DNA from 2 places in the Rhodococcus sp. T7 genome. Region 2 is predicted to be linked to the other one. Evidence: riboswitches for the same ligand, from Rfam matches in the RefSeq annotation. Region 2 holds a riboswitch; the other holds the start of a gene.
What was found. A riboswitch is a leader RNA that binds a small molecule or an ion and turns the genes downstream of it on or off. The one in region 2 is predicted to bind glycine.
Positions count from the first base shown of each region.

Region 1: linked by a shared signal. The riboswitch ahead of gcvP (aminomethyl-transferring glycine dehydrogenase) and the one ahead of gcvP (aminomethyl-transferring glycine dehydrogenase) in region 2 are both predicted to bind glycine.

Region 1 is NZ_WXYH01000363.1:32,156-35,564, forward strand. Features, by position in the region: gene MLGJGCBP_RS37800 (bifunctional nuclease family protein) at 1-325, shown strand, start outside; gene MLGJGCBP_RS37805 (MerR family transcriptional regulator) at 606-1,226, shown strand; glycine riboswitch at 1,295-1,418, shown strand; gene gcvP (aminomethyl-transferring glycine dehydrogenase) at 1,593-3,409, shown strand, end outside.
Region 2 is NZ_WXYH01000055.1:88,528-91,936, reverse strand. Features, by position in the region: gene gcvP (aminomethyl-transferring glycine dehydrogenase) at 1-1,775, opposite strand, end outside; glycine riboswitch at 1,898-1,989, opposite strand; gene lipA (lipoyl synthase) at 2,320-3,258, shown strand; gene lpdA (dihydrolipoyl dehydrogenase) at 3,294-3,409, shown strand, end outside.

The DNA of each region.
Region 1 (3,409 bases), on a different contig from region 2:
CGAGCCGGCGCGCCCGCTGACCCACGACCTGATCAAGAATCTGATCGAAGCGTTCGGTCGCACTCTGAAGGAAGTCCGCATCGTCGAGCTCCGCGAGGGCACGTTCTACGCCGACCTGGTGTTCGACCAGAACACCCGCGTCTCGGCGCGCCCGTCCGACTCCATCGCGATCGCACTGCGCATCGGGGTTCCGATCTTCGCCGAGGAAGCGGTGCTCACGGAGGCCGGTCTGGTCATGCCCGACGAGCGTGAGGACGAGGTCGAGAAGTTCAAGGAATTCCTCGAGTCCGTGTCGCCGGACGATTTCAAGGCGACCGACGGCTAGGTTTCTCCAGCGGAAGAGCCGTCCAGCAGTAACAGTTGAGGTTCCTCCGGCGCGTTGCGTTGACCCGGTCTCCTCGGAGTCATAGCGTTCGGTGCAGTGATTTTCTGCCCTGCAGATTGTATCGGGCGTACGCTGAGTAGGTTCAGGGTACGGACTAGCTCGATGTCACTGGTGGCGCTTGCGCCGCTCGATGTGCTGCGGATTGCCGCGGACACTGGCGACGCGCGTCACAGGCGCACTGATCGTCGGGTTCAGTGCAACATGTGAGAGGGAGTAGTCAGTGGGAGATCGGCCGCAGGAGAATGCGCTGAATCTTGCGCCCGGCGACAACGTTGCCGAGCCCGAGTTCAGCTCCGAGGAGATCCAGCCGGGCCTCTTCCCGGACGATTCCGTGCCCGACGACCTCGTCGGATACCGCGTTCCCATCGCCTGCCAGATCGCGGGAATCACCTACCGTCAGCTCGATTACTGGGCTCGCACGTCCCTCGTGGTGCCGTCCATCCGCGGCGCGGCCGGGTCGGGCAGCCAACGGCTGTACTCGTTCAAGGACATCCTCGTCCTCAAGATCGTCAAGCGTCTGCTCGACACCGGAATATCCTTGCAGAACATTCGCGTGGCCGTCGACCACCTCCGGAAGCGCGGAGTGCGGGACTTGGCCAAGATCACACTTTTCTCGGACGGGACCACGGTCTACGAGTGCACGTCGGCCGAGGAAGTCGTCGATCTGCTCCAGGGTGGGCAGGGTGTGTTCGGCATCGCGGTCAGTGGTGCAATGCGCGAACTGACCGGCACCATCGCCGATTTCCCGGCAGAGCGCGCCGACGGCGGCGAGAGCGAGCAGAGCCCCGAGGACGAGCTGGCGTCGCGGCGCAAGAACCGCGCGAGCCGCAAGACCGGCTAGACCGCAGACCCGGAGCCCGGCGCTGGTTGCGCCGCTGTCTGTGCTCGTGACATAGACTGGCGGTGCGTCGACGCCGTGCGGGAGAGTTCCGGGCACTGCATGCACAGCAGCATCGTGCTTGCGGGAGTTCGGGCGCCGAAGGAGCAACACCTCCCCGTCAATCTCTCAGGCAAACAGGACCGTGCGGGCTCCGACGCCTCTGGAAAGCGGTGGGAGCACCCACCCGCCCACGGGGAAAGGGCCGTCTTCGCACGCGAACGACGGTACCGAATCTCTCAGGCGCTCGACCCGAGCAGGCGACAGAGGGGGAGGGGCGTTCCGCAGAGCGGGGCGTGTCCTGATCCTCCGAACTGCTTGGGAGTTGTCGTGATCGACGCTGGAAGCCGTACATTCGCCGATCGTCATGTCGGCCCGAACGCTGCGGAACTCGCGCACATTCTCGAACTGGTCGGAGCAGAGTCGCTCGACGACCTCGCGTCGAAGGCCGTTCCCGCCGTCATCCTGGACGGGGTCACGGGCGGCATCGCCGACGGCCTCGACGCCCTGCCCGCACCGGTCTCCGAGCACGAGGCGCTCGCCGAACTGTCCGCACTCGCCGCACAGAACACCGTGGCGACGTCCATGATCGGGCTCGGCTACTACGACACCCTCACCCCGCCGGTTCTGATCCGGAACATCATCGAGAACCCGGCCTGGTACACGGCCTACACGCCGTACCAGCCCGAAATCAGCCAGGGCCGCCTCGAGGCCCTCCTCAACTTCCAGACGATGGTCGCCGACCTGACCGGCATGGAGGTCGCCAACTCGTCGATGCTCGACGAGGCCACCGCCGCCGCCGAGGCGATGACCCTGCTGCGCCGGGCGAGCAAGAGCAAGTCCCCGCGGTTCGTCGTCGACGCCGACCTGTTCCCGCAGACGCTGGCGGTCGTCGAGACCCGGGCCGAGCCGCTCGGCATCGAGATCGTGGTGGCCGACCTGTCCGCGGGCCTACCGGACGGCGACTTCTTCGGCGTCCTCGGACAGATGCCCGGCGCGTCCGGCCGCATCGTCGATTACACCGACGTGATCGCCGCAGCCCACGAGCGCGGCGCACTGGTCGCGGTCGGTGCGGACCTGCTGGCGCTGACTCTCCTCACCCCGCCCGGCGAGATCGGTGCGGACGCCTGCTTCGGCACCACCCAGCGGTTCGGTGTCCCCATGGGCTTCGGTGGGCCGCACGCCGGCTACCTGGCCGTGCACACCAAGCACGCACGTCAGCTTCCCGGGCGTCTGGTGGGCGTCTCCGTCGACGCCGACGGTGACAAGGCCTACCGGCTGGCGCTGCAGACCCGCGAGCAGCACATTCGCCGTGAGAAGGCGACCTCGAACATCTGCACCGCGCAGGTGCTCCTCGCGATTCTCGCGGCCATGTACGCCAGCTACCACGGCGCCGAGGGCCTGAAGGCAATAGCGCTGCGCGTGGCGAACACGGCACACTCCCTGGCGGCCGCCCTCCGTAAGGCCGGCGCCGTCGTCGTACACGAGCACTTCTTCGACACGATCCTCGTGCGTGTCGACGGCCGGGCGGCGGATGTGGTGGCGAAGGCGAAGGACGCCGGCATCAACCTGCGGTTCGTCGACGCCGATCACGTCGCCGTCGCGTGCGACGAGGCCACCACCGACGACGACGTCGCCCGCGTGCTGGCGGCGTTCGGGGGTGACGGCGCCGTGGTCCCCGAGGCGGGCACGTCCGTCCCGAACGCGCAGCTCCGCGGATCCGACTACCTGCAGCACGAGGCGTTCACCCGGTACCGCACCGAAACGGCGATGCTGCGCTACCTCCGGGCGTTGTCCGACAAGGACATCGCACTCGACCGCAGCATGATCCCGCTGGGTTCCTGCACGATGAAGCTCAATGCCACCGCCGAGATGGAAGCGATCACCTGGCCCGCGTTCGCCGGACTGCACCCGTTCGCGCCCACCGGAGACACCCCGGGAATTCTCCGCATCATCAAGGATCTCGAGAACTGGCTCGTCGCCGTCACCGGCTACGACGCGGTCAGCCTGCAGCCGAATGCCGGCAGCCAGGGCGAGTACGCCGGACTGCTCGCGATCCGCAACTACCACCTCAGCCGCGGCGACGATCACCGCGACACCTGCCTCATCCCGTCGAGCGCCCACGGCACCAACGCCGCATCGGCGGT
Region 2 (3,409 bases):
ATGGCCAGCAGCCCGGCCAGTTCGCCCTGCGATCCGGCGTTGGGCTGCAACGATACCCGGTCGTATCCGGTGATCTCACCCAGCCACCGCTCGAGGCCGCGGATGAGCTGCAGGTAGCCGCTGGTCTGTTCGACCGGGGCGTACGGGTGGATGGACGCGAACCCGGGCCAGCTGATCGGCTCCATCTCCACGGCGGAGTTGAGCTTCATCGTGCACGAGCCGAGCGGGATCATGGTGCGGTCCAGTGCGAGGTCCTTGTCCGACAGCGCGCGCAGGAAGCGGAGCATCGACGTCTCGGATCGGTGCTCGTGGAACACGGGGTGCTGCAGGTAGTTCGACGTGCGCAGCAGCGACTGCGGCAGCGCGGAGGTCGTTGCCGTCTCGACTCGGGCGCCGAACGCGGACAGGACGCGGTCGACGATCTCGTCGGTGGTGCACTCGTCGCAGGCGATCGCGACGTGGTCCGCGTCGACCAGCCTCAGGTTGATGCCTGCGTGGTCGGCGCGGTCGACGACGTCGCGGGCCCCGGCCGGAACGTGCACCAGCACGGTGTCGAAGAAGCTGTCGTGGACCACCGAGTGTCCGGCCGTGCGGAGGCCGCCTGCGATGGCCGTCGCGTGTGCGTGTACCCGAGTCGCGATGGCGCGCAGCCCTTCCGGGCCGTGATATGCGGCGTACATGGCGGCGACGTTCGCGAGGAGCGCCTGCGCGGTGCAGATGTTGCTGGTCGCCTTGTCGCGCCGGATGTGCTGTTCGCGGGTCTGCAGTGCCAGCCGGTAGGCGGTTTTCCCGTCCACGTCGACGGACACACCGACGAGTCGGCCGGGGAGCATGCGCTCGAGCCCGCCGCGCACGGCCATGTAACCGGCGTGCGGCCCACCGAAGAACAGCGGCACCCCGAAACGCTGCGCGGATCCCACCGCGATGTCGGCACCCTGCTCACCGGGCGGCGTCAGCAGCGTCAACGACAGCAGGTCGGCCGCGACCGTGGTCAGGGCGCCACGCTCCTGGGCGGCGGCGATGAGCGGAGCCAGATCACGCACGTGCCCACTGGCGCCGGGCGCCTGGAACACGACGCCGAACAGATCACCGTCCGGAAGACCGTCGGTCAGGTCGGCGACCTCGACGTCGATGCCCACCGACTTGGCCCGGCCACACACCACCGCGAGGGTCTGCGGCAGACAGTCGGCGTCGACGACCACGCGGGGCGTCCCCGACTTCGCCTTGTTCGCGCGCCGCATCAGCAGCACCGCCTCCATTACCGCGGTGGCCTCGTCCAGCAGGGACGCACCGGCGAGGGGGAGGGCCGTGAGGTCTTCGATGACCGTCTGGAACGTCAGCAGCGCCTCGAGCCTGCCCTGGGAAATCTCCGGCTGATACGGCGTGTACGCGGTGTACCAGGCCGGCGACTCGAGCATGTTGCGGCGCAGAACTGCAGGCGTGATGGTGTCGTAGTAGCCGAGGCCGATCATCTGGACGCGGGTCTCGTTGCGCTCGGACAGCGTCCGCAGGTCGGAGAGCACCTGCTGCTCGGACCGCGCCACCGGCAGGTCCAGGGCCTCCGAGCTGCGGATCTGATCGGGCACCGCGGCATCGATGAGCTGATCGAGCGTGTCGTAACCGAGAGCGCCGAGCATGCGCTGGCTGGCGGAAGCGTCGGGGCCGATGTGGCGTGACGGAAAATCGCTGGTGAGAGGCGCGCTGCGATGCGCGTGACGGGATTCGACTGACACGAGGTGACTCCGGTTTCGTTGAGTCCGGACCGCACCGGACATCGACAGGGGGCACCTCCCCGCTCTGTCCTGAAACCTGAGAGTTTGGGCGTACCGCTTGCGCGGCGTGCTCTTCACCTTCGGTAAGTACCGGCCTTGCGGCCGATTCTGTTCTCCAGAGTTGCCTCTACGCTGCGGTACTGGGGCCTGAGAGATTCCCGGGGAGGAAGTTGCTCCTACGGCGCCTCCGAAAAGGAGGTTCTCCCGCTGCGCGTCAACGGCGTCTTCAGTTGTGGTTGGCCAAACAGTACACAGGCGGTGCCGGTTTGTCTCCTGGGCCCTTCGGGCTCGTGCGCCTTTCTGGTTGTTCCCGCTACCAGAAAGGCGCACGGGTGGCGGAGCCGTATTGCCAAAACGCCTCGTCATTTGGCATCCTCGATTGATCCTCGCTCGGACGTGACCGCACACGCCGATCGATGAGAGCCCAGACAGCCTCGAGTGCAACGGTTGTCGTCGTGTGCTCGCCTTCTCCCTCATTTTCCCCCGTGCCGTGCTGCCGGGGGTCGTCGCATACCGACCGGTTTCGTCCGGTCGTAGGAGTTCCTCCATGACTACAGCCCCTGTATCCCCGGCAGGCACGCGCCTGCTCCGCCTCGAAGTCCGCAACGCCCAGACCCCGGTCGAACGCAAACCGTCGTGGATGAAGGTGCAGATGCGGACCGGCCCCGAATACCGGGTTCTCGCCGCCCTCGTCGAGCGCGAGAACCTGAACACCGTGTGTCAGGAAGCCGGATGTCCCAACATCTTCGAATGCTGGGAGGACCGCGAGGCCACGTTCCTCATCGGCGGCAGCCAGTGCACCCGGCGGTGTGACTTCTGCCAGATCGACACCGGCCGTCCCGCGGCCCTCGATCGGGGAGAACCCCGGCGGGTCGCGGAATCGGTGCAGACCATGGGCCTCCGGTACGCCACCGTCACCGGTGTGGCGCGTGACGATCTACCCGACGGCGGCGCCTGGCTGTACGCCGAGACGGTCCGGCAGATTCACGAACTGTGCCCGGGCACCGGCGTCGAACTGCTGATCCCGGATTTCAATGCCGTCGCCGCGCAGTTGCGCGAAGTGTTCGACACCCGCCCGGAGGTACTGGCACACAATGTGGAGACCGTTCCCCGGATCTTCCGTCGGATCCGGCCGGCGTTCACCTACGAGCGTTCCCTCGACGTGATCACCCGCGCGCGGGAGGACGGTCTGATCACCAAGTCGAACCTCATCCTCGGGATGGGGGAGACCACGGACGAGGTGATCCAGGCGCTCCGTGACCTGCACGACGCCGGTTGCCAGTTGATCACGATCACGCAGTACCTCCGGCCCTCGGCCCGGCATCATCCGGTGGAGCGGTGGGCGAAACCGGAGGAGTTCGTGATGCTCGACGGGGTCGCCCGCGAGATCGGATTCCTCGGCGTCCTGTCCGGACCGCTCGTGCGGTCGTCCTACCGGGCGGGCCGCCTGCACGCCGACGCCGTCGCCGCGACCGCTTCCCTCTGATGTCGATTCCCTTTCCGTTCCAGCAAGGAGTTCCCATGTCCCGATCTGCAGATGTCGTCATCCTCGGTGGCGGTTCCGGCGGCTACGCGGCCGCCATCCGCTCGGCCGAACTGGGCCGTTCGGTCATTCTGATCGAAGAGAACGAACTCGG